2 regions of the Stenotrophomonas nitritireducens genome follow, and region 2 is predicted to be linked to the other one. Evidence: riboswitches for the same ligand, from Rfam matches in the RefSeq annotation. Region 2 holds a riboswitch; the other holds the start of a gene.
What was found. Region 2 has a riboswitch for cobalamin ahead of BCV67_RS10920 (ribonucleoside-diphosphate reductase subunit alpha). Riboswitches for the same ligand answer to the same signal wherever they lie in the genome.

Region 1: it holds a riboswitch for cobalamin, as region 2 does, so the genes downstream of both, btuB (TonB-dependent vitamin B12 receptor) here and BCV67_RS10920 (ribonucleoside-diphosphate reductase subunit alpha) in region 2, are expected to answer to the same signal.

What each region holds. Positions count from the first base shown of each region.
Region 1 covers NZ_CP016756.1:2,954,747-2,970,729, reverse strand. The annotation lists gene BCV67_RS12530 (histidine phosphatase family protein) at 1-437, opposite strand, end outside; gene cobT (nicotinate-nucleotide--dimethylbenzimidazole phosphoribosyltransferase) at 434-1,504, opposite strand; cobalamin riboswitch at 1,924-2,159, shown strand; gene btuB (TonB-dependent vitamin B12 receptor) at 2,275-4,146, shown strand; gene BCV67_RS12515 (AraC family transcriptional regulator) at 4,770-5,480, shown strand; gene gph (phosphoglycolate phosphatase) at 6,191-6,841, opposite strand; gene dinB (DNA polymerase IV) at 6,905-7,990, opposite strand; gene fabA (3-hydroxyacyl-[acyl-carrier-protein] dehydratase FabA) at 8,200-8,715, shown strand; gene fabB (beta-ketoacyl-ACP synthase I) at 8,715-9,923, shown strand; gene BCV67_RS12490 (helix-turn-helix transcriptional regulator) at 10,321-11,286, opposite strand; gene BCV67_RS12485 (DUF481 domain-containing protein) at 11,441-12,217, shown strand; gene hemC (hydroxymethylbilane synthase) at 12,589-13,497, opposite strand; gene BCV67_RS12475 (LytR/AlgR family response regulator transcription factor) at 13,529-14,296, opposite strand; gene BCV67_RS12470 (alpha/beta hydrolase) at 14,362-15,027, opposite strand; gene mdoH (glucans biosynthesis glucosyltransferase MdoH) at 15,572-15,983, opposite strand, start outside.
Region 2 covers NZ_CP016756.1:2,608,007-2,623,989, reverse strand. The annotation lists gene metE (5-methyltetrahydropteroyltriglutamate--homocysteine S-methyltransferase) at 1-1,729, shown strand, start outside; gene BCV67_RS10960 (nicotinamidase) at 2,422-3,042, shown strand; gene purU (formyltetrahydrofolate deformylase) at 3,043-3,894, opposite strand; gene BCV67_RS10950 (DUF2798 domain-containing protein) at 3,986-4,249, opposite strand; gene BCV67_RS10945 (LysR family transcriptional regulator) at 4,391-5,329, shown strand; gene BCV67_RS10940 (NADH:flavin oxidoreductase/NADH oxidase) at 5,372-6,481, opposite strand; gene BCV67_RS10935 (NAD-dependent protein deacetylase) at 6,556-7,374, opposite strand; gene BCV67_RS10930 (acyl-CoA thioesterase) at 7,428-7,832, opposite strand; gene BCV67_RS10925 (ribonucleotide-diphosphate reductase subunit beta) at 8,220-9,239, opposite strand; gene BCV67_RS10920 (ribonucleoside-diphosphate reductase subunit alpha) at 9,385-11,694, opposite strand; cobalamin riboswitch at 11,964-12,187, opposite strand; gene BCV67_RS10915 (DUF2884 family protein) at 12,457-13,263, shown strand; gene BCV67_RS10910 (vWA domain-containing protein) at 13,636-14,562, opposite strand; gene BCV67_RS20105 (hypothetical protein) at 14,554-14,730, shown strand; gene zapE (cell division protein ZapE) at 15,346-15,983, opposite strand, start outside.

The DNA of each region.
Region 1 (15,983 bases), 350 kb from region 2:
ACGCCGGCGTGGCTGACCACCAATACCGGCTGGCCGTCGCCATCATCTTCGTCCACCAGGCGGTGCAGTTGTTCTTCCACGCGTGCCTGGAACTGCTGCCAGGATTCGCCATTGGGCGGCACCACGTCATGCGGCTCGCTGTAGAACCCGGCCAACTGCTCGGCGGGAAGTTCATCGAAATGCAGGCCGTCCCAATCGCCGAAATCGAGCTCGGCCCAATCCGGATGGATCTCGCAGAACTGGTTGCTGCCGGCCACCAGCGCATGCGCGGTATCCAGCGCGCGACGGCGCGGCGAGCTGATCACCCGGCTCCAGCCGATACCGGCATGGCAGCGGTACAAGGCATCCATCGCACCGTCGACCAAGGGCGGATCGGTACGCCCGTCCAGGTGGCCGGCGCGCCCGGTGGACGCATGCCGCAGCAGATCAAGAATCATGCGTTGCCATCGCGATCGGCGACGGCCGCTTCGGCAAACGTCGCCATGCTGTTGTGCAGGGCACAGGCCATGCGTACCAGCGGCAATGCCAGCGCCGCGCCGGAGCCTTCGCCCAGCCGCAGGTCCAATGCCAGCAACGGCTGCGCCTGCAGCGCCTCAAGCAAGCGGATGTGACCCCGCTCGGCCGATTGATGCGAGAACAGCAGCCATGGCCGCAGGCTGGGATTGATGCGCACTGCCGCCAGCGCAGCGGCAGAGACGATGAAGCCATCCACCAGCACCGGAACCCGGCGTTGCGCGGCGGCGATCATCGCCGCGCTGATCGCGGCGATCTCAAGACCGCCCACGCGCTGCAGTGCCTCCAGGCCCGGCGACTGCGCGGCGGTGATCGCCTCGCCATGCAGGCTCAGCGCGCGGGCGATCAGGTTCTTCTTCTGCACCATGCGCACCGCATCCAGACCGGTGCCGGCACCGACCAGTTCTTCCAGCGGCAGCGGGCCGAGCACCGCAGCCAAGGCACTTGCGGCAGTGGTATTGCCAATGCCCATCTCACCGAACACCAGCAGGTCCGCACCGTCGGCGCAGGCCACTTCCACCGCGCGGCGGCCGGCATCGAATGCGGCGTCCAGGTCGTCGGCGGACATTGCCGGCCCGGCACTGAAATCGTCGGTGCCGTAACGCGTCTTGGCACTGACCACACCGGCAATGGCCGAGGTAGCGCGGCTGCCCACATCCCAGACGTGCAACGGCAGGCCCAGTTCGCGCGCCAGCACCGCGATGGCGGCGCCACCGCCGGCAAAGTTGTGCAGCATCTGCACCGTCACTTCCGCCGGATAGGCCGAAACCCCCTGCGCGGTGACACCGTGGTCGCCAGCGAACACCACCACCGGTACGCGTTGCGCCCCCGGCTGATCCACGCCTTGCAGCGCTGCCAGTTCAACGGCCAATGTCTCCAAGCGGCCCAAGGCGCCTTCCGGCTTGGTCAGCTGGCGCTGGCGGGCCAGCGCACGCTGCCGGTATTCCTGCGAAGGCTGCCCGCAGGCCTGCCCGTACCATGTTTCTGTCACGACACTTCCGATACTGCGTTTGCAGCCCGCATTCTAGCCATTCGGCAGGCATTACCGCCCATTGGTGTTGCCGGTTGGCGGCACAGGCGCGAACGGAACGTAGCCCGGATAAGCGCAGCGCACCCGGGGAAATCGGCATCGAGCGTTGCTGCAAGCTGCGGCACCCTGCACTTCCCGGGTGCGCTGGCGCTTACCCGGGCTACCTTGGGCATGGTGCGCTACCGCCACACTGGCGCGAACAGGAACGTAGCCCGGGTAAGCGCAGCGCACCCGGGGAAATCGGCGTCGAGCGTTGCTGCAAGCTGCGGCACCCTGCAGTTCCCGGGTGCGCTGGCGCTTACCCGGGCTACCTTGGGTTTGGTTCGCTGCCGCCGCGCTGTCGTGAACAGCCATTCCGGCAGGGCTGCCGGCAATGGCATAGAATGCGCGCACTTTCGGGTGACCGACCGGCATTGCCGGCCGGTTGAAACGGGAAGCCGGTGCCGCGCACTGCTGGATCTCCAGCATGTCGCCATTCCGGCGCTGCCCCCGCAACGGTAAGCAGGACAAGTCCAGACATGGCGCCACTGTGCACGGCACGGGAAGGCGTCTGGACGGAAGCAGCAAGGCTGCTTCGCCTGCGAGTCCGGAGACCGGCCCGAAAGCCGACTGGTTGCGATGCGGAGGGCATGGCGGCGGCTGTAGCGCCGTGTGCGCCGCCTCCGTCTTCTCCCTCCTCTGGCAGCCTTCCCCATCCGCCTGCGCGGGAGCGTGCAGGCTCAGGAGCTTCCATGAAACTGTCTTACCACACCCTTTCCCTCGCCCTTGCCCTGGCGCTGCCAGGCGTTGCCGCTGCGCAGAACGCACCGACCGAGCTGGACGACGTCACGGTTACCGCCACCCGCACCCCGATCTCCATCGAGAACAGCGTGGTGCCGGTGCAGGTCATCGACCGTGCACAGATCGACCGCAGCCAGGCCAACTCGCTGCAGGAACTGCTGCGCGGCCGCGCTGGCCTGGATTTCGCCAACCAGGGCGGCACCGGCAAGATCACCTCGCTGTTCCTGCGTGGCAGCAACTCCAACCAGGTGCTGGTGCTGGTGGACGGCGTGCGCGTGGCGTCGGCCACCAATGGCATGGCCGCACTGCAGGACCTGCCGGTTGACCAGATCGAACGCGTGGAAATCGTGCGCGGCCCGCGTTCGAGCCTGTACGGCTCCGAGGCCATTGGCGGCGTGATCCAGATCTTCACCCGCACTGCCGGCCAGGGCCTGCAGCAGAACCTGGCGATCACCGCCGGCAGCAACAACCTGCGCCAGGTCAGCGCCGGCTTCAGCAACCGCGGTGAGCGCGGCTGGATTTCGGCCCAGGGCGGCTACCAGAAGACCGACGGCATCAACGCCTGCCGTGGCACCGCCGCTGGCTGGGGCGCGGGCTGCTTCGCCGATGAGCCGGACCGCGATGGCTACCGCAACACCTCGATCAACGTGCGCGGCGGCTATGCGCTGACCGACACGCTGAGCCTGGAAGGCCACGTGCTCAATGCCGACAGCTTCAACGAATACGACGGCAGCATCTTTGGCGGCAACGAAGCCGACAACCGCCAGCAGGTCTACGGTGCCAAGCTCGCCTGGACCGCTTCGGATGCCTTCCGCCTGACTGCCCAGGTTGGCCGCAACCGCGACGAAGCCGACAACTACTTCGCCGATGCCGACGCCGGCACCCGCAGCTTCGCCAGCGCCTTCGACACCCGCCGCGACACCGCCAGCGTGCAGGGCGATTTCAGCTTCGCCGAAGGCCAGCAGATCACCGCCGGTGCCGATTGGCAGAACGACAAGGTCACCAGCTCCACCGCCTTCGACATCGACCAGCGCGACAACCTGGGCGTGTTTGCCGAGTACCAGGGCCAGTTCGGCGCGCACACGCTGCAGGCCAGCGTGCGCAACGACGACAACGAGCAGTTCGGCAACCACACCACTGGCAGCCTGGGTTATGGCTTTGCCTTCGGCAATGGCCTGCGCCTGACCGCCAGCGCCGGCACCGGCTTCAAGGCGCCGACCTTCAACGACCTGTACTACCCGGGCTTCAGCAACCCGAATCTGAAGCCGGAAGAATCCAAGAGCCTGAACCTGGGCATCGCGCAGTACGCCGACAACTGGAACTGGACCTTCAACGCCTACGAAACCCGCGTCGACCAGCTGATCGGCTACGACAGCAACTTCGACCTGGTCAACGTCGCCGAAGCGCGCATCCGTGGCGCCGAGCTGACCGGCTTTGTTTCGCTGGCCGGTTTTGACATCAACGCCCAGGCCAGCTTCACCGACCCGCGCGACCACACCTCCGGTGCCGCCAGCTACGACAATCTGCTGGCCCGCCGCGCACGCACCAGCGGCCGCATCGACGTGGACAAGAGCTTCGGCCCGCTGCGTCTTGGTATTACCGCCGCTGGCAGTGGCCACCGCTTCGACAACGCCGCCAACACCGTTCGCCTGGCCGGCTACGGCACCATGGACGTGCGCGTTGAATACGCCATCAACGATGCCTGGAGCCTGCAGGCCAAGGCCGCCAACGTGTTCGACCGCGACTACGAAACCGTTGCCTGGTACAACCAGCCGGGCCGCGAGTACCAGCTGACCCTGCGTTACAACAGCAAGGCCAACTGAGCCGGCAAGGCGGCGTCCACCACGCCGCCTTCGCTACGCTGAAAAGAACTGGGCCGACGGTCATGCCGTCGGCCCAGTGCGTTTGCATCCGCGGTGGAGCGTTACAGCTTCAAGCGCACACCCAAGTTGAAGACGGGCCCAACGCGGTGGCCGCGCAATCATGCTGATGGATTCGCAGTTTTCCGCCTCGAGGCGCGCAGGCGAAAGCGTGTCGCTACGCGTTATGAAGGCCCGCAATCGACGCCGCAGGCGTTCGGTGCCTGCGTGGCAAACGGGTCGGGATCTTTCCCCGCAAACGGACGGATTGGTGCTGCCTTCGCGACATTGAAATCCGCCGAATGGAACCGTCAGCTATCGATTGCAGCTGCTCCCCGACGCGACAGCGCTTGCACCGCCTGCGAACATTGGCGGGTGAAAATATCGCCCAACCAATTGATTTGTATAGTCAAAATAAAGCGAAATCTATTTTGACCGGACATTTCGATGCCCCATGATCCGCTGCTTCGGCCGCGCCCCGCTAGGCATTTGTTCGCCCCCACGATGCGGATTTGAGCACAGTTATTTTGCTTGAGAGGACACCGTCGAGATGGCAGGGTGTGCGCTCTGCAACGGAGAGCACAGCCATGGCTGTCACCCTGTCGCCCCAGGTGCTGGTGCGCATGTTTGATCCATTACCCGACGTGGTTTTCTTCATCAAGGACACCGAGTGCCGGTATACCCACGTCAACCAGACCTTGATGCAGCGGCTTGCCAAGAAGAGCCGCGAGGAAATCGTCGGCAAAAGCGTGCTGCAGCTCTACCCGGCGCATCTGGCCGCACGCTATATCCAGCAGGATCAACGCGTGCTCGGTGGTGAAGTCATCGAGGATCTGCTCGAACTGCAGCTGTACGCCAACCGCAGCCCCGGCTGGTGCCTGACGCTGAAGCAGCCATTGGTGGAAGACAACCGCATCGTCGGTCTGATCGGCATCTCCCGCGATCTGGGTCAGCCTGACCGCGAGCACTCCTCGTTCCAGCGGCTGCTCGACACGGTGGAATACATGCAGGCGCACTTCCACGAACCGCTGCGGGTACGCACGCTTGCCGGCAAGAGCGGCGTGTCGGTGGCGCAGCTGGAACGCCTGTTCAAGAAAGTCTTCCAGCTCACCCCGCAGCAGCTGCTCACCAAGTTCCGGATCGACGCAGCCACGCGCATGTTGTTCACCGAATCGAGCATTGCCGGCGTCGGCCAGGCTTGTGGGTTTTCCGATCAGAGCGCGTTCTCGCGTCAGTTCAAGAACACCGTGGGCATGACCCCGCGCGATTACCGCGCACTGGCGCAGACGCCGCGCTAGCGGGGGCGGATCAGCATCCTCCACAGCAGGATTGCGCGTAACCCAAGATAGCTTCGCGGCTGATGCCGCTCCCACAAGCGGAACAGCGCTGCGTCCTGTAGGAGCGGCATCAGCCGCGAAGCGGGTGGATCATCCGATTGCAGATATTTCCGTTGCGTCATTACTGTCGGCTTCGCGGCTTACGCCGCTCCTACAAGCCGGGTGTTCCTGCGCCCTGTGGGAGCGGCGTCAGCCGCGAAGCTGATGGATCATCCGATTGCGGATATTCCCGTTGCGTCATTACTGCCGGTTTCGCGGCTTACGCCGCTCCTACAAGCTGGGTATTCCTGCGCCCTGTGGGAGCGGCGTCAGCCGCGAAGCTGATGGATCATCCGATTGCGGACATTTTCGTTGCGTCATTACTGCCGGCTTCGCGGCTGACGCCGCTCCTACAAGCCGGGTATTCCTGCGTCCTGTGGGAGCGGCGTCAGCCGCGAAGCGGGTGGATCATCCGATTGCGGATATTTTCGTTGCGTCATTACTGCCGGCTTCGCGGCTTACGCCGCTCCTACAAGCCGGGTATTCCTGCGCCCTGTGGGAGCGGCATCAGCCGCGAAGCTGATGGATCATCCGATTGCGCATATTCCCGTTGCGTCATTACTGCCGGCTTCGCGGCTTACGCCGCTCCCACCAGCAGGGTGCTTCTGCACTGGCCGCGCCTTCACCCTTCATCAGGGCACGATCGCCAGCAGCTCGCGCATATCGTCGATGACTGCCACTGCATCGACGGCGTCCAGATCCAGGTCGCGAAGATAGCCATAGCGCACCAGCACGATCGGCATGCCGGCATTATTGGCCGCGCCCAGATCGGTGCCTGAATCACCCACCATCAGGCAATTCCCCGCCGGCTGCTGCAACAGCGCCGCCACATGCAGCAACGGCTCTGCTGCGGGCTTGCGCTGCGGCAATGAATCACCACCGATGATGTGGGCGAAAAATTCCGCTATTCCAAGGTGCTGCAACAACGGCAATACGAGCGCCGATGGTTTGTTGGTGCAGATGGCCATCGGCAGGCCGCGCGCCTGCAATGCAGCCAGGGTTTCGCCAACACCGTCATAAAGACGCGGGCTGCGCAGCAGGCATGCGGTGTAATGACGCATGAAAACCGGCATCACCGCATCCAGCACCAATGCACTGTTGGCATGCGCCAATGCGGTGGTCATCAGCTTGCGCACGCCCTCGCCTATCCAGCTGCGCACCGTCGCCTCCGATACGCGCGGCAACGCCAGCTCTTGCAACGTGAGGTTCACTGCCTCGGCGATATCACCCGCGCTGTCTACCAGCGTGCCATCCAAATCGAACACCAGGGCCTTGATCGCCACGCATCCACACTCCCGACAATGAAGCTTGGATTGTAGCGGCGCGGGCCCGCGCAAAGGATGTGCTCAGCCTGCCACTGTGCTGCGGAACAGATCCCCCTGCACCACACTTTCTTCGCGATCACGGAAGCCGGCCAGGCCCACGCCGACCAGGCGATAACGCGTATCGCCCGGCAGCTGCACGCGCTGGCACAAGGCCAGGGCGATATCGCGCAGCTCCTCGACCGAGCTGGGCGGCGTATCCGGTGTATAGCTGCGGGTAAGGATACGGAACTGCGCCGTCTTCAACTTCAGCACCACGGTATGGCCGATGCGCTCGGTGCGGCCGGTTGCACGCCAGGTGCGTTCTGCCAACTGGGTGATTGCCTCGTCGAACTCGCCCATGTGCAGGTCTTCGGCAAACGTGTCTTCCGAGGAAATCGACTGCACCGGTTGGTCCGGCTCCACCGGCCGATCATCGATACCGCGTGCGCGCCGGTACAGGCCACCACCAAAACTGCCGAACAAGGCCTGCAACTGCTCAAGCGGCAGCGCGCGCAGATCACCCACGGTGACGATGCCCAGGGCCGACAACTTGCCTTCCATCACCTTGCCCACGCCCGGCACCCGCTTGACCGGCAAGGGCGTCAGGAACTGCTCGACCCGCGACGGCGGCACCACGAACTGGCCATCGGGCTTGCGCCAGTCCGAGGCCACCTTGGCCAGGAACTTGTTCGGTGCGATGCCGGCCGAGGCGGTCAGGCCGGTGGTCTCGCGGATCTGGGCACGGATGGTGCGGGCGATCTCGGTGGCGATCCCGCCACAGCTGGGCGAGTCACTTACATCCAGGTAGGCCTCATCCAGCGACAGCGGCTCCACCAGCGGCGTGTGGCCCAGGAAGATCTCGCGGATCTGCCGTGATACCGCCTTGTAGCGGGCAAAGTCCGGCGGCACGAACACCGCATCCGGGCACAGCCGCTCGGCCCGCAGCGCCGGCATCGCCGAGCGTATCCCGAACTTGCGCGCCTCATAGGAGGCCGCGCAGACCACCGAACGCGCCCCGCGCCAGGCCACCACCACCGGCCGTCCGCGCAAATCCGGGTCATCACGCTGCTCCACGGACGCGTAGAAGGCGTCCATGTCGACATGGATGATCTTGCGTTGTGGGCTCAAGGCAACAGTCCGAAAAGGTCGTCAACATGATAGCTGTTGTCGCTAAATGCACACTTGTCCTCACAAATGTACTTATTCATACCTCCCGTAACAGCCCGCGAACGGCGCTTATCTGCAGCTAACATACGCAACCGTCCAGTTAAAACATTTGATTGAACGGCAATGCTGCAGCATGCTCGGCGGCTCGCAAAGGCTTTGGATTACCCCGGATGACCCGTCTGCATGCTTTCTCGCGCGACCAGCTGCTGGCCAGCGCGCGTGGCGAACTTTTCGGCCCCAACAAAGGCCGCCTGCCCAACGACCCGATGCTGATGTTCGACCGCATCACCGAAATCCGCGAGGACGGTGGCGCACATGGCAAGGGCATGATCCGGGCCGAACTGGATATCCGTCCTGACCTGTGGTTCTTCGGCTGCCACTTCATTGGCGACCCGGTAATGCCCGGCTGCCTGGGCCTGGATGCCATGTGGCAGCTGACCGGCTTCTACCTGACCTGGCTGGGCGCCGAAGGCCGCGGCCGTGCGCTGGGCTGTGGCGAGGTCAAGTTCACCGGCCAGGTGCTGCCCAGCGCCAAGCTGGTGCAGTACGAAATCGATGTCTCGCGCGTGATCAACCGCAAGCTGGTGATGGCACAGACCGACGCCCGCATGCTGGTCGACGGCCGCGAGATCTATTCCGCCAAGGACCTGCGCGTAGGTCTGTTCACCTCAACCGAGAGCTTCTGATGCGTCGTGTCGTCATTACCGGCATGGGCATCACGTCCTGCCTTGGCAACGATCTGGATACCGTCTCCAGCGCCCTGCGTGACAGCCGCCCTGGCATTGTCGCCCTGCCCGACCACGCCGAAGCCGGCCTGCGCAGCCAGGTGGGCGGCAAGGTCGATATCGACCTGGACGCCCAGGTGGACCGCAAGCTCAAGCGCTTCATGAGCGATGCGGCCGCCTTCAGCTACGTCGCCATGCGTGACGCCATCGCCGATGCCGGCCTGGACGAGAGCCAGGTCAGCAATGTGCGCAGCGGGCTGATTGCCGGTTCCGGCGGCGGTTCCAGCGAATGGCAGGTGGAAGCGGCCGATCTGCTGCGCAACCGTGGTGTGCGCAAGGTGGGCCCGTACATGGTGCCGCGCACGATGTGCTCGACCGTGTCGGCCAACCTGGCTACCGCTTTCAGCATCAAGGGCCTGAGCTACTCACTGTCGGCCGCCTGCGCCACCTCGGCGCATTGCATCGGCGCGGCCGCCGACCTGATCCGCCATGGCGCCCAGGACGTGATGTTTGCCGGTGGCGGTGAAGACCTGCACTGGTCGATGAGCGTGATGTTCGACGCGATGGGTGCACTGTCGACCAGCTTCAACGAAACCCCGGCCACCGCCTCGCGTCCGTATGACGCCAACCGCGACGGCTTCGTCATTGCCGGCGGCGCCGGCATGCTGGTGCTGGAAGACTACGACCACGCCGTGGCCCGTGGCGCGCGCATCTATGCCGAGCTGGTTGGCTATGGCGTGACCTCCGACGGTGCCGACATGGTCGCCCCATCCGGCGAAGGCGCAGTGCGCTGCATGAAGATGGCGATGGAAGGCCTGGACCGACCGATCGACTATCTCAACACCCACGGCACCTCGACCCCGCTGGGCGACGTCACCGAATTGGGCGCGGTACGCCAGGTGTTTGGCGACGCCGTGCCGCCGCTGTCCTCGACCAAGGCGCTGTCGGGCCACTCGCTGGGCGCAGCCAGCGTGCACGAGGCGATCTACTGCCTGCTGATGATGCGTGATGGCTTCATGGCTGGCTCGGCCAACATCGAGACCCTGGACGAGCGCGTGGAAGGCTTCCCGATCCTGCGCAAGACCCAGGAAGCGAAGCTGGACACGGTGATGTCGAACAGCTTCGGGTTTGGTGGCACCAATGCGACGTTGATCTTCGCCCGGGTTTGATGGCGGAAAGTTTGATGGCGAAGTGATGTAAAGAAAACAGCCGCGAAAGCGGCTATTTTCTTTGGGGGCTTTGGCTTCTGCTTTGGCCTTGGCCTTGGCTTTGGCTTTGGCTTCTGCTTTGTGCTCTGCCTTGGCTTTGCTCTTGCCGTCCCCTCTCCCGTTTACGGGAGAGGGGTTGGGGTGAGGGGAAGCTTTGGCTTTGGCTTTGGCTTTGGCTTTGGCTTTGGATCCAGCTTTGGCCGTTGCTCTGCTGTTCCGCAAAACAACAGCACGGGCAACAGCAACAAGCAGGAGCTGCCCTCACCCCTACCCCTCTCCCGCAGGCGGGAGAGGGGAAAGCAGAGCATGAGCGAAGCAAAGCAACGCTAAAGCAACGCAAGGGCCAAACGAAGCTTGCTCAGTCGTAATTGCTCAAGGCCAGCGACAACAGCGCCTTGGCCTGCTCGCGCAAGGACTGCGGCTCCACGATCTCCGCATCCGAGCCGTAATGCAGCACGTCCATCAGCAGCTCGCGCGACACGCTGTACGGCAGCTTCAACTCGTAGCGCCCATCGGCAAGGAAGCGCCCCTGCTGCTTGGAATGCCAATGCTCATCAGCCACCCAACGCGCCGCCTTGGCACTGAACACAATGGTGGCCCAGCCCTTCGGCGCACCCGAGAAAATGCCATAGCTGGCCGCCAACTGCTCATCCAGCTCGCTGTCGGCAACATCACGCGCCGGCTGGTCCAGCAGGCGTGCCTGATGGATGCGGTCCACCGCAAAACTGCGTACCGCTTCGCGGTTGTGGTCCCAGGCGTCCAGATACCAGTTGTCGCGGTAATGGGTAATGCGCTGCGGCGATACCGTACGCCGTGTCGCCTCGTCCGTGGAGCGCGCGCGGTACTCGAACGACAGCTGCTTGCGCTCCAGCACCCCGGAGGCCACCGTGCGGAAACTGGCTTCGTCCAGCTTGCGGCCGCGGTGCGGAATCACCCGCACCCGCTCCACCGGCCAATGCGAGGCACCGGCCTGTGCCGCCAGCAATCCTTCAATACGCTGCTGCAGCGGCGCCAGCATCGACGAAAGCACCCCGCCGCCGGTACGCGACAGCAGGTGCTGCGATGCCAGCAAGGCATGCAGTTCCTCCGAGCTCAGCCACAAACCCGGCAGCTCGAAGCGGTCGCTTTCGCCGCTCTGGTAGCGGAAGCCGGCCTCGCCATCGCCCTCCACCGGCGCCATCAGCGCATCACGCAGGAAGGCCAGGTCGCGGTAGACCGTGGCACGGGAACAGCTCAACTCCTCCTGCAGCCGCATCACCGTGACCGGGTAGCGGGCGGACTTGAGCAGACGATGCAGCGCATTGATGCGTTCATAGCGGTCCATGCCCGGATTATGTCCGACTCCGGGCAGCAATGGAGCACGCCTGCGGCCCGTATAACCGCAAATGAAGCCCCGGCCCGCATCCGTCTGGGCATCAGGGGCCATCCGGTATCATCCAAATGCCACCCATTCCCGTTTCGCCCCTGGAGACCCCCCGATGTCCCTGCGTGTTTCCCTATTGCTGCCGTTGCTGCTCAGCGCCCCATTGGCCTGGGCCGACGACGCTTCCGAGCTGGCCGCCATGACCTCACCCTGGAGCGGCAGTGGCGGCGAACTGGGCTTTGCCTCGGCGCACGGCAATAGCACCACCGAAAGTTTCAACGGCCGCCTGAAGCTGCGCTACACCGACGATGACTGGATCCATTCCATGGACCTGTTCGGCCTGCGCTCCAGCGCTGAATACACCGAAACCGCCGACGACGGCAGCACCACCCGCAAGCGCCAGACCACTGCCAACCGGTACACCGGCAGCGCCGGCAGCGCCCTGCAGCTGGGCGAGCATCGCCAGCTCACTGCCACGGTGCGTTACGAAAGTGACGATTTCGCCACCTATGACCGTCAGGCCAGCTTCGGTCTGGGCTACGGTACCCGGCTGATCGATGGTGAGCGCCTGATCCTGGATACGCAGATCGGCCCCGGTGTGCGTCGCTCGCACAATGCCGACACCGACGAAGACCGCACCGGCCTGATCGGCCGTGGCCTGTTCGACCTGAAATACGCCCTCACCGAGAACACCGAACTGGTCAACTCGCTGCTGGTGGAATCCGGCTCGTACAACACCTTCGCGCAGAATGACTTCGGCGTATCGGTAAGCATGAACAAGCACTTCGCCCTGAAGGCCGGCTGGCAGGCCCGCCACAACAGCGACGTCGCCGAAGACAAGCGCAAGACCGACACCCTGACCACCATGAACGTGGTTTACAGCTTCAAGTGATGCCCGCGTTGGTTGTGCGGATGGGGTAGGCCTCGAAGCCAAAGCCAAAGCACCCCTCCCAACCCTCCCCTTGCCTACGGCAAAGGGAGGGCTCAGCTCCCTGCCGAGGTCCAGCACCGTAGTGCCGAGCCATGCTCGGCAGAGGCGTTACCGGCAAACCCGGAACAATCGGCATCGGTAGTGCAGCGCCATGCTTGGCAGGGGAACCCAGGAAAGGCCGGCAGTCGGTGTTGTGGGAGCGGCGTAAGCCGCGAAGCTGACCATGCGTGCGCGCCGATATGATCGGCGCCCATGGCGGAACCAGGAATTTGTGGCTTCGCGGCTTACGCCGCTCCTACAACAGCCCACAACAGCCAATATGGCCGCCAACCTCAGCGCAGCAGCTCGCCTGCGCCACCTTCCAACAGCAGCCTTGCCACTTCGCGACCCACGGCCTCCGGGTTGCTGGCCGGGCCCTGTGCCTGTGCGCGCACCACGCGGCCATCGGCCACGCCGCCGACCAGGCCCTGCAACCACAGCTCCTCGCCGCGCCACTGCGCCAGACCCGCTACCGGTACATGGCAGCTGCCATCCAGCGCGCGGTTCATGGCCCGCTCGGCTTCCACGCAGCTGCGCGTGGAGGCGTCATCCAGCCCCTTGAGCAGGTTGATGGTCGCTGTATCTTCGGCCCTGCATTCGATCGCCACCGCTGCCTGAGCCGGTGCCGGCAACCACTGCGGCGCGCGCAGGCGGTCACGGATACGCGCACCCAGGTCCAAGCGTTCCAGACCGGCGCAGGCCAGGATGATGGCGTCGTATTCGCCGGCATCCAGTTTGGCCAAGCGCGTATTGACGTTGCCGCGCAGGTCACGCGATTGCAGGTCCGGGCGCAGCGCGCGCAGCTGGGCCTGCCTGCGCAGTGACGAGGTGCCCACGCAGGCGCCCTGCGGCAGGCTTTCCAGCGAGGGATAGTGGTTGGATACGAAGGCGTCGGCGGAGTCGGCACGGGTCAGAATCGCCGGCAGTGCAAACGGCGGCTCCAGTTCCATCGGCACGTCCTTGAGCGAATGCACCGCGCAGTCGGCGTCGCCGCGCAGCATCGCCACTTCCAGCTCCTTCAGGAACAGGCCCTTGCCGCCAATGGCGGCCAGCGAACGGTCGAGGATTTCATCGCCGCGCGTGCTCATCGGCACAAGCGCCACCTGCAACCCCGGATGGGCGTGGCGCAGGCGGTCGGCAACGTGTTCGCTCTGCCACAGGGCAAGCGGGCTCTTTCGGGTGGCGATACGCAGGATGCTCATGCCGCCATTATCGCCGCTGCCAGCAGCCCGGTCACCGCCGTTCCAGTTCAGTCTTCAAACCCGCCACGCAGCGGCGGCTGATTTCCAGCGGCTGCGGGACGTCCCGCAGCACTGCCTGCACCTGCCCGGCCGACGTACGCCGCACCTCCTGCAGCCGATCGCGGGCAATCAGGCAATTGCGATGGATGCGGATGAAGCGCCCGGAAAACTCGTCTTCCAGCGAGCGCAGCGATTCCTCGATCAAATCCTCGCCGCGCAGATGGTGCACCACCACGTACTTCTCCTCGGCCTGCAGGTACAGGATGTCCTCCACCGGCACCAGCCGCAGGCTGCCACGCAGCCGCGCGCACAGCACCCGTCGTGCAGGAGTGGCCGCGGCCGGTGCCGCGCTGAGGCGGCCGGCGATGAAAGTGCGCGCACGCTCCAGCGCTGCGAGCAGGCGCTCGGCGCGCACCGGCTTCATCAGGTAGTCGATCGCCGCTGCCTCGAAGGCCGACAGGGCGTGCGCGTCATAGGCGGTGCAGAACACCACCGCCGGGCGCGGCTCGAAGCGGGCCAGGTGGCGCGCAACTTCAAGACCGTCCAGGCCCGGCATGGCGATGTCCAACAGCACCAGATCCGGCAGCGTCTGCGCGCAGACATCCAACGCATCATTGCCGTTGGCCGCCTCCCCCACCACGTTCACCTGCCCAAGCTCGGCCAACAGCGCGCGCAGGCGCTCGCGCGCCAACGGCTCGTCATCGGCAATCACTACCTTCACACACTTACCTCGCTCACGGCTCCCCAGTCGTGGCGACATGGTAGCCGGGTTCGGCGCGCGCCGCCGTCAACAAACCGGCAACTGCGCTGCAGCTCACAAACTGCTCAGGCCTGTGCGAAGCGGGCCTGCAGCCAGTCGCCGAGCGCGTGGATTTCCTCGTCGCAGACCTGGTGGGCCATCGGGTAACGCTGCCATTGCACGTCGAAGCCCAAGGTCTTCAGCACCTGCGCACTGTGCTCGGCAACCTGCAGCGGAATGACCGGATCGGCGCTGCCATGGGCCATGAACACCGGCTGCGCGGTCGCGCCTTCCACCAGCTGTGCCGCAGCGGCATCCACTTCCGGCAGATAGGTGGACAAGGCCACCAGCCCGGCCACCGGCTCGCTGCGCTTGAGCCCGGCCGACAGGATGATCGCCCCGCCCTGCGAGAACCCGGCCAGCACGATGCGGCTGGCGGGAATGCCGCGGGCCTGCTCGCGGGCGATCAACGCTTCAAGCTGCTGCACCGATTCGGCCACACCGGTTGCGTCGGCGCGGCTGCGGAAATCCATGCTGACGATGTCATACCACGCCCGCATCGGCATGCCGTTGTTGATGCTGACCGGGCGTTTGGGGGCATGCGGAAACACGAAGCGGATGGCAGGCCACTGCGGGCGCACCAGCTCGGGCACGATCGGCGCGAAGTCATGGCCATCGGCACCGAGCCCATGCAACCAGATCACCGACCATTCCGGCACCGCGCCGGTTTGCTGCTCCACTGTTTCCAGCATGTCTACAACTCCCAGGGACAAGCCGGGATTATGCCTGCCTGCTGCCGGGATCGCCGGATTCCGGAATATTGATTGTAGGAGCGGCGTTAGCCGCGAAGCTGATCGGGTGGCCGGTTGAAGCAAACCCGGCTGCATTGGTCAGGTTGCTGATTGGATGGCGGCCGCAGCACTGCCTGCTTCGCGGCTTATGCCGCTCCTACAAAATCACCGCAGATCCGGCTTCTTGTGGGAGCGGCGTCAGCCGCGAAGCTGGCTATGTGTCCGGTTGAAGCTAGGCAGGCTGCATTGGTCAGGTTGCTGATTGAATGAAGACCGCGGTGCTGCCGGCTTCGCGGCTTATGCCGCTCCTACAAAACCACCGCAGATCCGGATTCTTGTAGGAGCGGCGTTAGCCGCGAAGCTGGCTATGTGGCCGGTTGAAGCAAGGCCGGCTGCATTGGTCAGGTTGCTGATTGAATGGCGGCCGCAGTACCACCGGCTTCGCGGCTTACGCCGCTCCCACAAAACCACCGCAGATCCGGGGTCCTGTAGGAACGGCATCGCTTCAGTCCTGCAGCGGTTCTTTCAACGCGGCTGCCCGCAGCTCGGCGGCGCGCAGCAGCACGGCCGGGGGAGCGCTTTCTTCGGGTATGCACAGCAGGCCGTGCCGGCGCAGCCAGTCGCCGGCCTTGCGCGAGGAGGTCCATGCCACCACCGGTACCGCCAGCGCCATGCCGATCACCACCGGCGCCATCCAGGCCGCCAATGACGGCGACACCACGTAGGCGGCCACGCCCATCACCACGCCGAATACGCTCAGGCCGCCGTAACTGCGCAGCAGGTCGCGCACGGAAATGCTGCCGTCATCGCGCTGCTGTGCATCCCAGCCCGAGTCCTTGCCGGCCAGTACTTCGGCCACGCCGCGCGACTGCACGTACATCACCACCGGCGCCATCAAGGCTGCCAGTACGGTCTCC
Region 2 (15,983 bases):
GGTCTACGCGCAGCTATTGGCCGCATTGAAGCAGGAAGGCGCGCAATGGCTGCAGCTGGACGAGCCGGTGCTGGTGCAGGACCTGGATGCCGCCAGCAAGGCCGCGTTCGAACGTGCCTACGCCTATTTCAGCGCCTTGCCGCGCCCGGACATCCTGCTGGCCACCTACTTCGGCGCACTCGAGGACAACCTTGCACTGGCCACCACGCTGCCGGTTGAAGGCCTGCACGTGGACCTGGTGCGCGCACCCGAGCAGCTGGATGCGGTGGTGCGTGCGCTGCCGGCCGAACGCGTGCTGTCGCTGGGCCTGGTCAACGGCCGCAACATCTGGCGCAGCCCCTTGGACAACGCATTGATCCTGGCGCGCTACGCGCTCGGCCATCGCGGTGCCGACAAACTATGGCTGGCGCCGTCCTGCTCGCTGCTGCACTGCCCGGTGGATCTTGGCCTGGAGAAAAAGCTCGATGCCGAACTGCGCGACTGGCTGGCGTTCTCGCGGCAGAAACTGCAGGAACTGCGCGTACTGGCCGATGCGCTGGACGGCAAACCCGACGCCGAACAGGCGCTGGGCCGGGCACGCGAGGCCATCGATGCACGCCGTCGTTCGCCGCGCGTGCACAACCCAAAGGTGAAAGCGCGCCTGGCTGCATTGTCCGCAGCCGATGCCCGCCGCGACACGCCGCACGCGCAACGTCAGCTGCTGCAGGCCGATGCACTGCGCCTGCCGGCCTTCCCCACCACAACAATCGGCTCCTTCCCACAGACCCAGGACGTACGCCTGGCGCGCGCCCAGAACAAGGCCGGCAAGCTCTCCGATGCCGACTACGACACCTTCCTGGCCGAACAGACCGCGCTGTGCGTGCGCGCCCAGGAACAGATCGGCCTGGACGTGCTGGTGCATGGCGAGTTCGAACGCAACGACATGGTCGAGTACTTCGGCGAACAGCTCGATGGCTTCGCCTTCACCGGCAACGGCTGGGTGCAGAGCTACGGCTCACGCTGCGTGAAACCACCGATCATCTTCGGCGATGTCAGCCGCCCGGCGCCGATGACGGTGCGCTGGTCGCAGTACGCCCAATCACTGACCGACAAGCCGATGAAGGGCATGCTGACCGGACCGGTGACTGTGTTGCAGTGGTCGTTCGTACGCGATGACCAGGCCCGCGCCGACACCTGCCGGCAGATCGCACTGGCCCTGCGCGATGAAGTGCAGGACCTGGAGGCAGCCGGCATTGCCGCCATCCAGATCGACGAGCCGGCCCTGCGCGAAGGCCTGCCACTGCGCCGCGCGCACTGGCAGGACTATCTGGACTGGGCCGTGCAGAGCTTCCGCATCAGTGCCAGCGGCGTGGCCGATGCCACCCAGATCCATACCCACATGTGCTACGCCCAGTTCAACGACATCATCGAAGCGGTGGCCGCACTGGATGCGGACGTGATCTCGATTGAAACCTCGCGCTCGCGGATGGAGCTGCTGGATGCCTTCGCCCGCTTCGACTATCCAAACCAGATCGGCCCGGGTGTCTACGACATCCATTCCCCGCGCGTACCCGACAGCGCGGAGATGGTGGATCTGCTGCGCAAGGCCGCGGCGGTGCTGCCGGCCGGGAAGCTGTGGGTCAACCCGGACTGCGGCCTGAAAACCCGCGCCTGGCCGGAAACCCGCGCCGCGCTGGAAGCGATGGTCGATGCGGCGCGCACCCTGCGCAGGGAGCATGCTGCGGTTTGAGAGCGGTGCGTTCAGGCCAGACGGAGGGGGGCTTTAGCCCCCTCCCTTTCGCGTCAGCGAAGGGGGGAAGAAGGCCTGCTTGCGCGCCACTGGCGCGCGGCCTGATGAACGACCGAAGGCTGTACCTTCGGGCCGGGCGGGTTGGGGAGGGGGGCTTTGGCTCTCTACCTGCTTCGCGGCTTACGCCGCTCCCACAAGGATTGTGTGGAACGCCTATGCCGAGCATGGCTCGGCACTACCTGCTTTGCCCCCTCCCTTTCGCGTAGCGAAGGGGAGGGTTGGGGAGGGGTGCTTTGGCTCTCTACCTGCTTCGCGGCTTACGCCGCTCCCACAAGGATTGTGTGGAACGCCTATGCCGAGCATGGCTCGGCACTACCTGCTTTGCCCCCTCCCTTTCGCGTAGCGAAGGGGAGGGTTGGGGAGGGGTGCTTTGGCTCTACCTGCTTCGCGGCTTACGCCGCTCCTGCACGTGCGTGTGGAACGCCCCTGCCGAGCATGGCTCGGCACTACCTGCTTGACTCCCTCCCTTTCGCGTAGCGAAGGGGAGGGTTGGGGAGGGGTGCTTTGGCTCTACCTGCTTCGCGGCTTACGCCGCTCCCACAAGAATTGTGTGGAACGCCTCTGCCGAGTGTGGCTCGGCACTGCGTTGGCCCTGCCGTAAACTGTGCATCCCCCGCGTCAGGAAGCTGCCGATGTACGGAACAGACGTTGCGCTGCTGGTCGTCGACCTGCAGCCGGATTTCATGCCTGGTGGCGCGCTGCCCTGCCAGCAGGGTGATGCGATCGTGCCCGGCATCGCCGCGCTGCTGGAAGCACGCCACTACGCAACCGTTGTCGCCACGCAGGATTGGCACCCGGCCGACCATGCTTCCTTCGCCAGTCAGCATGCAGGCCGCAAACCGTTCGAATCGATCGCGCTGCATGGCCAGGCGCAGACGCTGTGGCCGGATCACTGCGTGCAGGGCAGCGCCGGTGCCGGCCTGGACGCACGGGTGGACTGGAAGCATGCCGACCTGATCCTGCGCAAAGGCACGCAGCGCGACGTGGATTCGTACAGCGCGTTCCGCGAGAACATCGGCCCGCAGGCCACGCGTGCGCCCACCGGGCTGGCCGGCTGGCTGCATGAACGCGGCATCCGCGAAGTGCATGTGTGCGGGCTGGCGCGCGACTACTGCGTGCTGTGGAGCGCGCAGGATGCCGCCATCAGCGGCTTTGCCGTGCGCTTTCTGTGGGATCTGACCCGGCCGGTAAGCGCGGACAACGATGCCGTCACCCGCATCGCTTTGAGCGAATGCGGGATCCAGATCGGCTGATCAGCGGAACACCACCGTGCGGTGCCCGTTGAGCAGGATGCGGTGCTCCACGTGCCGGCGCACCGCACGCGCCAGTACCTGCGATTCGGTATCACTGCCCAGCTGCACCAGATCACGCGGCGTCATGGCGTGATCCACGCGCGCCACGTCCTGCTCGATGATCGGGCCTTCGTCCAGATCGGACGTCACGTAATGCGCGGTGGCGCCGATGATCTTGACCCCGCGCGCATGCGCCTGGTGGTACGGCTGCGCACCCTTGAAGCTGGGCAGGAAGCTGTGGTGGATGTTGATCGCCCGCCCGGACAGCGCCTGGCATAGCCGCGGCGACAGAATCTGCATGTAGCGCGCCAGCACCACCAGATCGATGCGCTCACGTTCGACCAGGTCGATGATCTGCTGTTCCTGCTGCTCGCGGTTGTCGGCGTCCACCGGCAGGTGGTGGAACGGCACGCCATAGGAACTGGACAGCGCGGAAAAATCGTTGTGGTTGGAGGCCACCGCGGCGATATCCACCTTCAACTGGCGGCTATGGGTGCGGAACAGCAGATCATTGAGGCAGTGGCCCTGCTTGCTGACCAGCACCAGCAGCCGCGCACGGCGGCGCGCATCGTGCAGCTGCCAATCCATCGCGAACGACGCGCCCAGCGCCTGCAGGCGCTCGCGCACCTGCGGCTCATCACCGGCCTTGCGCATGTCGAAATGCACGCGCAGAAAGAAACGGCCGCTTTCATCGTCGCCGAACTGCTGCGCATCGAGGATGTTGCAGCCCGCCTCGAACAGCAGGCCGGACACGCCGTAGACGATACCGGTACGGTCCGGGCAGGAAAGGGTGAGGATGAAATCAGGACGCATGGTCAACGACATCTAACAGGCGGGCCGTGGAAAGTAACCGTTCCGGCCACTCCCCGCCAAGACAGTTGCAGCTGACACCGTCGCCTGTGGCTCAGTGCGGGTGCACGGTCAGTGCCACCAGCCGCAGCACCAGCGGGCGCACCAGCAGCACGCAGAAGAAGGCGATCGGCATCGCCAGGCTGTAGGACGACAACACCCGCCGCACGAACTGCCCATCAATATTGGAATTGGCGGCGGTGATCACGATGCACATCAGCATGGCCATGATCGAGGACATGAAGAAGGCGAACACATAAGGCGTGGCACGGACATGCAGTTTCCTGCGTCCAATGGCAGCGGGACGGGACTCGATCATTCGGCGGCCTCCATTCATCGACGCAATCAGGCGATTGCAGGGCCGGCATCATAGGCAGCGGCCCGACGCTCGGCTAGGCTGAGCCGGCTTGGCACTTTATAAAGAATTCCTTTGCAATCACCCCGGAAAATACCGGCAAGCATGAACACTCTCCAGTCCATCCGCAGCTTCATCCGCACCGCCGATGCCGGCAGCCTTGCCGCCGCAGCGCGCACGCTGGGGATCAGCGCCGCCGCAGTGGGCCAGAACATCGCCCGGCTGGAAACCCACCTGGGCGTGCGCCTGTTCAACCGCACCACCCGCCAACTGGCATTGACCGAGCGCGGCGCACTGTACCTGGCGCAGGTGCGCCATATCGAACGCGACCTGCAACGGGCACAGGCAGCGGTGACCGATCCGGATGCAACCCCGGCTGGCCGCCTGCGCATCGCCAGTACCGCCGCCTTCGGGCGGCACGTGCTTGCGCCCCTGTTGCCGGCCCTGCAGCAGCGCTATCCGCGGCTGGAACTGGAACTGCTGCTGGCCGACCGCACCGTCGACCATGCGCATGAAAACGTGGATGTCAGCATCCGCATCGAACCACAGCTGGAGGAAGGACTGGTGGCACGCCCACTCGCCCAGGTGCCGCTGCTGTTCTGTGCCTCGCCCGCCTACCTGGCCAGTGCCGGCACCCCGCAGGCGCCGGAAGACCTGCACGCACACCGCTGCCTGCTGTTCCGCTATCCGACCGATGGCCGCTATCTGCCCTGGCGCTTCGTCCGCGACGGCCTGCGTTTCAGTGCCGACGTGCGGCCGGCCATGGTCAGCGACGATGTCGATGCGCTAGCGGCCATGGCCGCGAACGGCGGCGGCATCACCCGCCTGACCGCTTTCGTCGCCGCACCCTATATCGCGCGCGGCGAGCTGCAGGCCTTGTTCCAGAGCGAGGTGGCCGGCGCCGCACAGGCCTCGCCCGAGCCGATGCAGCTGTTCCTGTGCGTCAGCGACCGCCGCGATCTGACCCCGAAAGTACGCTCGTTGCTGCAGCACATCGTCGAGTCGCTGCCCCCGGCGTGGCGCGCGGACAGCGACCCCGCCTGAGCGTCAGCGGCCTGCCCGCTGACGCTCAAAGGGGAATCCAGCTCAGCCCTGCTCGGCGGGCTTGAACAGGCCACGCAGTTCGTGCGGTTCGCAGCGCAGGTACTGCGGCGATGCGCTCACCTGGGCGCCGAGTGCGGCAGCGGCATGCCATGGCCAGCGCGGGTCGTACAGGATGCCGCGGGCAATGCCGATCGCATCGGCCTTGCCTTCGTTGAGAATGGCTTCGGCATGGGCCGGTTCGGTGATCAGGCCCACCGCGATCACCGGCGTGTCGATCTCGGCCTTGATCGCCGCCGCCTGCGGTACCTGGTAACCCGGGCCAACCGGAATCTGCTGGCGCGGGTCCAGACCACCGCTGGACACATGCAGGAAATCATTGCCGCGCGCTTCCAGCGCCTTGGCCAGCACGATGCTCTGCGCCACGTCCCAGCCGCCCTCCACCCAATCGGTGGCGGAAATGCGCACACCCAGCGCGACATTGCCTGGCACCACCGCGCGCACTGCATCGAAAACGCGCAGCAGCAGGCGCATGCGGTTTTCCAGCGATCCGCCGTACTGGTCATTGCGCTGGTTGCTCAACGGCGACAGGAACTGGTGCAGCAGGTAGCCGTGCGCGGCATGCAGTTCGATCAACTCCAGCCCGAGCCGTACAGCGCGCCGTGCAGCTGCAACGAAATCCTCGATCACCGCATCGATGCCGGCCGCATCCAGCGCTTCGGGCGTGGGGTCACCGGCCTTGAACGGCAGTGCGGACGGCGCCAGCACCTGCCAGCCGTGCGTCTGCCCAGGAGCAATGGCCGCGCCGCCCTGCCACGGCTTTGCGGTGGACGCCTTGCGCCCGGCATGCGCCAGCTGCACGCCTATCGGCATCGGCGACCAGCGCCGTACCGATGCCAGCACCTTGCCCAACGCGGCCTCGGTGGCATCGTCCCACAGGCCCAGATCGGCCCAGCTGATGCGTGCGCGTGGCGACACCGCAGTGGCCTCGATGATCAGCAGGCCGGCACCTGACTGCGCCAACTGGCCAAGATGGATGGTGTGCCAATCGGTGGCATCGCCCTCATCGGCCGAGTACTGGCACATCGGTGCGATGACGATACGGTTGGACAGGGCAAGCGGGCCTAGCGACAACGGTGAGAAAAGCTGACTCACGTGGGGCGTTCCATCAAACGGGAAAGGCGACCATTGCACGCTGCCGCAGCCGCCGATTCAACCGGTGTGATGGATCACTGCGTCTTGGCACCATCAAGCAGGAAGGCCAGCGCCTGCGCGCACGGCATCTGCACCTTCAACGACAGCAAGGCATCGGCGCGGGTCCGGCCCAGATTGACCGCTGCTATCGGCAGGCCGGCCTTGGCGGCGGCATCGACGAAGCGGAAACCCGAATACACCATCAGCGACGAGCCCACCACCAGCACCGCATCCGAGCGCTGCAGGTGCTCATGCACCGCCGCCACACGTTCGCGCGGCACGTTCTCACCGAAGAACACCACATCCGGCTTGAGCACGCCGCCACAGGCCTCGCAGGCGGGCACGTTGAAGCTGGAGAAATCGGCTTCCAGATCGGCATCACCGTCGGGCGCGATGCCCGCGTGCAACGCGTCCCAGCCCGGGTTGGCAGCGAGCAGGCGTTGCTGCAGAAGCTCGCGCGGGCTGCGCCGTTCGCAGCCCATGCAGCGCACCTGGTCCAGCCGCCCGTGCAGATCAATCACGGTATGGCTGCCGGCACGCTGGTGCAGGCAGTCCACGTTCTGCGTCAACAACAGTTCGACGCGGCCATCCGCCTCCAACGCCGCCAGCGCATGGTGGCTGGCATTGGGCCGCGCCTGACCGAAACGCGGCCAGCCCAGCAGGCTGCGCGCCCAGTAACGCTGGCGGGTTGCCTGCTCGCCCATGAAGGCCTGGTAGGTCACCGGCGGCGTGCGCTTCCATTGGCCGTCGCTGTCGCGGTAATCGGGAATGCCGGAGTCGGTGCTGCAACCGGCGCCAGTGACCACGAACAGGCGCCGATGGCTGGCAATGAACTCCGGCAGTTCGGTGATCACCGCCGGCGACAAACGCCCGGGCTGGACCGAAGAAGTCGTCATCGCCGCATCACTCAGGCCGGTGTCGGCAGTGCCGGCACGCTGGTTGGGTGGCCTTCGGTATCGAGTGCGATCATCACGAAGCTGCCCTTGGTGCAGAGCTTGCGTTCACCGCTGTGCAGGTCTTCGGCAATCAGTTCGACTTCCACATGCATCGAACTGCGCCCTACCCGGACCACCCGGCCGATGGTTTCCACCATCTGCCCGATGCGGATCGGCAGCTTGAAATCGACCTGGTCCGAGCGTGCGGTAACCACCGTGCAGCGCGAATAACGGGCAGCAGCCAGGAACGCAGCCTTGTCCATCCACGCCAACGCCTGGCCGCCGAACAGCGTGCCCATATGGTTGGCGTGGTTGGGGAATACGATTTCCGCCATGCGGACTTCAACCGGCGGATTGGTTTCGAGGATGGGGGTCATGGCGATCACCTGTAAGTTCACGCCGATGATACGCCCGCCCGGCTGTGCAGCTTGTGTACGCAGCCAAGGCTTTGTAGGAGCGGCGTAAGCCGCGAAGCCGATAAAGCCTCAGCAACAGCAAAGGCCCCCCTCCCCAACCCTCCCCTTCACCTGCGGTGAAAAGGAGGGAGACAAGCACAGCCGCGACGCCCCGCTCTACTCCCTCCCTTGCGCAACGCGCAGGGGAGGGTTGGGGAGGGGTGCCTTTGCTGTTGCTGTTGCTGTTGCCTGAGCATCCTGAAAAAAGCGAACAGGCTTTACGTGTAGAGCCTGAAGCCCCCCTCCCCAGCCCTCCCCTTCACCTGCGGTGAAAGGGAGGGAGCCAAGCGCGCTTGGCGCAGGCGAAAATCAGAACGCCATATCGAACGCTACTTCACCCTGCACGCCGACCTGGTAGGCAGATGCACGGCGTTCGAAGAAGTTGGTCAGTTCCTGCACGTCCTGCAGCTCCATGAAAGGCAGCGGGTTGCGCACGTTGTACTTCTTGGCCATGCCCAGCTTCAGGAAATGGTTGTCGGCGCAGTGCTGCAGGTACTGGCGCATGTCGCGGGTGGAAATGCCGGCCACGCCGCCGGAGAGCACGTCCTCGGCGAACTGAACTTCGCAGTCGATGGCTTCTTCCAGCATCTGGTAGACCTCCTGCTCCATCTTCGCGTCGAACAGATCGGGTTCCTCGGCGCGGATCTTGCGCACGCACTCGAACGCGAATTCCATGTGGCAGCTCTCGTCGCGGAACACCCAGTTGGTGCCGGAGGCCAGCCCCGGCAGCAGGCCGCGCGAACGGAAGTAGTACACGTAGGCGAAGGCGGCAAAGAAGAACAGGCCTTCGATGCAGGCGGCAAAGCAGATCTGGTTGAGCAGGAACTGGCGGCGGTCCTCACGGGTTTCCAGGCGCTTGGTTTCCTGCAGCGAGTCGATCCACTTGAAGCAGAAGTCGGCCTTCTTCTTGATCGAGTCGATGTTCTCCACTGCCGCGAAGGCCTTGAAGCGCTCTTCCGGGTCCGGCAGGTAGTTGTCCAGCAGGGTCAGGTAGAACTGCACGTGCAGCGCTTCTTCGTAGAGCTGGCGCGACAGGTACATGCGCGCTTCCGGCGCATTGAGGTGCTGGTACAGGTTCAGCACCAGGTTGTTCGACACGATGGAATCGCCAGTGGCGAAGAACGCGACCAGGCGGTGGATCAGATGCTGATCGGCCGGCGACATCTTCTGGTGCAGGTCGGTGATGTCGATCTGGAAATTGATCTCCTCCACCGTCCAGCTGTTCTTGATGGCGTTGCGGTACATCTCGTAGAAGTCCGGGTAACGCATCGGACGCAGGGTCAGCTCGAAGCCGGGATCGAGCAGCATTTGACGGGGGGACTCGGACATGTTGGATCTCCATTCCCTTCTCCCTGCGGGAGAAGGTGGCGCGCAGCGCCGGATGAGGGTTGGTACTGGGAGGCTTGGGTCTGCTTGCTTGCAGAGCGCCCTCACCCCAACCCCTCTCCCGCGCGCGGGAGAGGGGCTTGAGCAATTACTGGCAGGCTTCGCAGGCTTCCGGGTTTTCCAGCGAGCAGGCCACGGCTTCTACCGGGGTGTAGCTGCTGACCGTGGTCTTGGCGATCTTGGTGGCCGGACGCGAGCGCAGGTAATAGGTGGTCTTGATGCCCTTCTTCCACGCGTACATGTACATGGACGACATTGCGCCGATGTTCGGGCTTTCCATGAACAGGTTGAGCGAAGCCGATTGGTCGATGAAGGCGCCGCGGTCAGCAGCCATGTCGATCAGCGAACGCATCGGCAGTTCCCAGGCGGTGCGGTAGATATGCCGCAGCGTTTCCGGGATCTGCGGCAGGTTCTGGATCGAGCCGTCAGCCAGCTTGATCGCATCGCGCATCTCCGCCGTCCACATACCCAGCTGCTTCAACTCGGTCACCAGATGACGGTTGATCTGCAGGAAATCGCCGGACAGGGTTTCGCGCTTGAACAGGTTGGACACCTGCGGTTCCACGCATTCGTAGCAACCGGCAATGGAGGCGATGGTGGCGGTAGGCGCAATGGCGATCATCAGCGAGTTGCGCAGGCCGTGCTGCTTGATGCGCTCACGCAGCGCGTCCCAGCGCGCGGTATCTTCCGGTACCACGTTCCAGGCGTCGAACTGCAGTTCGCCATGGGCGGCACGGGTGTCGTTGAACGAAGGATGCTTGCCGCGTTCCTGGGCCAGTTCGCAGGACACTTCCAGTGCGTGGAAGTAGATGGCCTCGGCGATCTTGGCCGACAGCGCGCGGGCTTCGTCCGAATCAAACGCCATGCGCTTGCGGAAGAACACGTCCTGCAGGCCCATGCAGCCCAGGCCGACCGGGCGCCAGCGCAGGTTGCCGCGGCGGGCGGTTTCAATCGGGTAGAAGTTCAGGTCGATGACGCGGTCAAGCTGGCGCACGGCCAGGCGCACGGTCTCGGCCAGCTTCTCGAAATCGAAGTCGCCGTGGGCGTCGAGGTGGTTGCCCAGGTTGATCGAGCCCAGGTTGCAGACCGCGGTCTCATCGTTGGAGGTGATCTCCAGGATCTCGGTGCACAGGTTGGACAGGTGGATCACGTTGCCGGCGCGCAGGGTCTGGTTGCTGGCCAGGTTGCACTTGTCCTTGAACGTCATCCAGCCATTGCCGGTCTCGGCCAGGGTGCGCATCATCCGCGAATACAGCTTGCGGGCGGACACGCTCTTGCGCGCCTTGCCCTGGGTTTCAGCCTGCACATAGGCCTGCTCGAACGCCGGGCCGTACAGGTCGGTGAGCTCCGGCACCACGCGCGGGTCGAACAGCGACCATTCCTGGTCGGCTTCCACGCGCTGCATGAACAGGTCCGGCACCCAGTTGGCCAGGTTGAGGTTGTGGGTACGGCGCGAATCGTCACCGGCGTTGTCGCGCAGCTCGAGGAAGTCCTCGATGTCGGCGTGCCAGGTTTCCAGATACACGCAGGCCGCGCCCTTGCGCTTGCCACCCTGGTTGACCGCAGCCACCGAGGAATCCAGCGTCTTCAGCCACGGCACGATGCCGTTGGAGTGGCCGTTGGTCGACTTGATCAGCGAGCCGCGCGAGCGCACGCGGGTATAGCTGACGCCGATGCCGCCACTGAACTTGGACAGCTGCGCGATATCGGCATAGCGGTCATAGATGGATTCCAGCGAATCCTGCGGCGAATCCAGCAGGAAGCACGAGGACAGCTGCTCGTGACTGGTACCGGCGTTGAACAGGGTCGGGCTGGACGGCAGGTAGTCCAGGCTGCCCAGCCGCTGGTACAGCGCCAGTGCTTCGGGCACGTCTTCGCTCAGCGCGCTGGCGATGCGCAGGAAGAACTGCTGCGGCGTTTCGATGACCTTGCGCGTATGCGGGTGACGCAGCAGGTAGCGGTCATACAGGGTGCGCAGACCGAAGTAATCGAAGTTCAGGTCGTAACCCGGATCGATCGCATCGTTGAGCTTGCGTGCATTGACCTGCACGAAATTGAGCAGGCGGTCGTTGATCAGGCCCACTTCGTGGCCACGGCCGACTGACTGCGAAAACGCATGGATCTCCTGCCCGGACACTTCCTTGCCGATGAAGTTGGCCAGCAGGCGCGCGGCCAGGCGTCCGTATTCGGGCTCTTCGCCGATCAGCAGCGCGGCGGTACGGATCGACAGCTCATCCAGTTCCTGGGTGCTGGCGCCGTTGTACAGGCCGGAGATGGTGCGCGTGGCCACGCGCATCGGGTCCACCGCATGCAGGCCCTCACAGCAGCGCTGGATGGCGCGGACGATCTTGTTCAGGTCTACCGGCTCGGTGCTGCCATTGCGCTTGGTCACGCTCATGGCGGTGGCGGTCGGCGGCGGGGTCAGTTCAAAACCGGCTTCAGCCGGAGCGACGTCAGTATGAGTGGCAGTCACGACGATGGTGTCCTTGCAAACGTTATGCACGCAGCTCCTGCCCGCGCAGAAAGCAGAGCCGGTACGGAGGCGCGAGCATGGAAGGACGGCGTCGCAGCAGCCGCGACAGCCCACGACCCGACGGTCGCAGCAGCCACGGCACCACGTCACCAGCCGTCTTCCCCTCGAAGACACCGCAGCCGGCACCACGCGGTGTGCATCGCGTGGCTGTCGGCAGGTCTTCGGACTCATGGGCGCGAAGGCCAGGGCCTTCTTCCTACTCCGCCGCTTCCCAAGGCCGCTTGCCTCAGTGCTGTGTGGCGGGGTCGTTCCCAATTACCGCTGCGGGGCAGTGCCGGAATGGCCTTAACGGCGTCACCGGCTTCCCTTTCAATCCAACGAGGCACGCCCCGTTGGAACCGACGGGACACAAGATAGTGTGGGTACATGGCAGGGTCAACACCAAATCTAGTAAAAATATGGCGAGCCTTGGGGCATAAGGGCTGCGCTGCAACTGTACGGATATTGGTGATTGGAACTGTCCGAAAAGACTGCGCAGTCAAGTAGGTGGCGAGCACTTTATTGAGGCAAAACGTGGATTTGAAGCGGACCGGCCAGTGGCGCGCCCAACAGGGCATGACTTTCGGCCGAGGCCAAACACCGCCCGGGCGATGAAGCTGGCCTTACCCTCAAGGATGAACTCACACCATGCGCGCGATTGGACTCACCGCCTTGCTGTTGCTGCTACCTGCTGCCGGACACGCCGCCAACATGAAGTCCCCGCGGTTGTCGGCCGCCCAATGCGGCGTCGAAACCGACTACGACGTGCTGGTCGATGGCGGCGGTATCTGGTTGCGCCGCGACACTGCCAGCTTGCGCGAAATCGTTTTCCACGATGGTCAGTTGAGCGTGGATGGCCACATGCAGGAAGTGTCACCCGATGATGCCCAGCGATTGCGCGCATTGGAAGTCGGGGTACGCCAGTTGATGCCGGCGGTCACCGGCATCGCCACCGAATCGGTGGGCATCAGCTTCGATACGCTGGATGCGGTGTATGAGGGTCTGACAGGCCACGCTAACTCCCGCAAGGTCCGCAAGCTGCGCAGGGAGGCCGAACATTTTGTCGAGCAGACCATTGGCCGCGGCCGCTGGGAGCGGGATCTTTTCAACGAGGGCTTCGAAGCGCGGGTCCAGGATGCTGCCGAGACCCTGAGCGGCTCCATCGCCCGCAGCGTTCTGTGGGCGGTATTTACCGGTCGCGAGGACAAGCTGGACGCGCATGCAGACCAGCTCGGCGAGGAGCTGGACCAGCGCCTGGAAGCCCGCGCGCTTGCACTGGAACAACATGCACAATCCCTTTGCACACAGGTCCAAGGACTTGATCGCCTGCAGTCGGCACTGGAGTTCCGCTTCAACGGCCAGCCACTGCAGATGATGTGGGTTAGCGACGATAACGCCCCGATGGCGGCACGCGAAGATGCCACTGACCGCAGCATCCCGCTGCCTGCACGCTAAAAATCACTGATATTGGTAGTGCCGAGCCATGCTCGGCAGGAGCTTTGCCGGTAGAGCCCTTGCCGAGCATGGCTCGGCACTACAGGGCATGGTCTTGTAGGAGCGGCGTAAGCCGTGAAGCTGGCATTGCTTGAAAGGCCGCAAAAGCCAACCCCCTCCCCTACGCTTCGCCAAATGGAAGGCGGCGTAGTGCCGAGCCATGCTCGGCAGGAGCTTTACCGGTAGAGCCCTTGCCGAGCATGGCTCGGCACTACAGGGCATGGTCTTGTGGGAGCGGCGTAAGCCGCGAAGCTGGCATTGCTTGAACGGCCGCAAAAGCCAACCCCTCCCCAAACCCTCCCTTGGCTTCGCCAAAGGGAGGGGGTCGTAGCATCACCCCTTCGGCAGCTGCGCCAGTTCCTCGCGCACCAGCCGCACCACCAGCTTGTCCAGGGTATCGACCGAATAGTTATCCACCTCATGCACGGTCTCACTGCCTGGGCCGCTGGAAGGATCATTGGCATCCTTGTAGGTGAGGAAGATGAAACGACCGCCGGTGTACTGGGCAATCTGCCGCTGCGCGATCTCGCCGGTGGTGTCCTGGCCCGATGCAGCCACACTCAACACCTTGATGCCCTTGCCCAGCGCCGCCAGCATGGTCTGCTCATAGCGCGGCTGCGGGTAGTCCATGTGCGGTGGCGCGTCCGCCAGCGACACCAGCAGGCGCGTGGTCGAGGCGCCGCGCCAGTTCATCGCCTGCACCGCATGATCAAAAGCCTCGTTCATCGCTTCCGGATAGTCGCCACCGCCATTGGCCTGCACGCCATCGAGCACCTTCTGGAAGGCAGACACGTTGTTGCTCAGGTCCCAACCGCGCACGAAGTACTCGTCGCCACGGTCGCGGTAGGTCACCAGGCCCAGGCAGATATCCGGATTGGACGGCAGCTTGGCAATATCGCGCACGATCCCCTGCAGGGAGTCACGCAGTTTGTCGATCTCATCGGCCATCGAACCGGTGGCATCCACCATGAACACCAGATCGAGTTTTGCCCGCGCCGGCAGCGCTGCATCGGCCACCACCACCTGCAAGGCATTCTTCTGCCCGCGCTGCAGGGCTGCGCTCACGGTCCTGCCGGCGCGGCGTACCTGTACCTGATAGCTGTCCGAATCACGGTTATCAAAGGCGTTGGGGTGCACCCACACCTGGCCACCGGCGTCGGTACGCGCCCACATCCGCGCACCATTGCGTGCACTTACCGCCACCTCCGCATCCGGAACCGGCCGGCCCTGCGCATCCACCAACTGCAAGCGGTGGCGCACGCTGATATCACGGCCGAGGGTGTTGGCTTCCTCGTGACCTTGCAGGAACTGCTGGAAGGCCGCGAAGTCGGCGTTGTCGTCGACCCACCGGCGGTAACAACTTCCTGCTGCTGGCGCACGGCAGTGCTGCTGGAAGCCGGCGCCATCGGCATTTCCGCAACAGCGTAACTCCCGTCGGCGGCCGCTTCGGCAACGGCTGCATCAGGCGAAGGTGCAACCGGCGCCGGCGGGGACGGTGGCGCCATCATCTTCGCCTCCGCACGGGAGCCATCACCGCGTCGCAGCCGGGCTTCTCCCCCAGCGATGTTGTGCTGCTGCGGCTTCGGGCTGGGATCGGCGACTTCACGCAATACCGGTGTATCGCTGCAGATGGTGGCGGCGGGCGCGTGGAAGTTGGGCTGGGTCTGGCGCATGCGCTGCGTGGCCGGCGCCTTGAGATCCCCCCTGCCCTCCGCGACCGGGAACGGCGTGTGGCGCACCTCCGCTGCCACCGGCAGGCCGAGCAACAACGTCACTGCGGCGGCCAGCGCCATGCTGCGAACTGCCGGCCTGTTTACAAGCTTCGAGCTACCCATGATTCCTGCTCCATGCGGGCCGCGTGATGCGGCGTACGGAGATGGAAACGGATGGGGATGCGGAGTGGGGTTAAACCCCTCCTCCGTAGTGCCGAGCCATGCTCGGCAGAGGACCTTATCGGTAATGCCCCTTGCCGAGCATGGCTCGGCACTACAGGGATGCTTTATCGGTAAGGCCCCCTGCCGAGCATCGCTCGGCACTACCGGCTCAGTGGCGGTGGGCGGTGCCCAGGTACTCGGCGCTCTGCATCTCGATCAGGCGGCTGGCGGTACGCTCGAAGGCGCCGGCCAGGCGGGTGCCGCTGTACAGCAGGGGCGGTGCGTCCTGCGCGGTGCAGACCAGGTTGACCTGGCGGTCGTACAGCTCATCGATCAGGTTGACGAAACGACGCGCCGCGTCTTCGTTCATGCGATCGAAATGGGGGATGCCACCCAGCAATACCGTGGTGAACTCACGTGCGATCTCGATGTAGTCCGAAGGACCACGCGGGCCTTCGCACAGCGCGGCGAAATCGAACCAGGCGATGCTCTTGCCGCGGCCACGCACCGGGATCTTGCGGCCTTCGATCTGGATGTTGCCACCACGTGCCTCCTCGGCACCGCTCAGCTCCTTCCAGCGCCCGGCCAACCAGGCATCACTCTCCGCATCCAGCGGGGCGCGGTATACCGGCGAGCGGGTCAGCGCGCGCATGCGGTAGTCCTCGGTGCCTTCGGCATACAACTCGACGCAATGCTTCTGCAGCAGCGCGATGGCCGGCAGGAAACTGTCGCGCTGCAGGCCATTGAGATAGAGGTTTTCCACTGCGGTATTGGACGTCGTCACCAGGGTCACGCCCTCGGCGAACA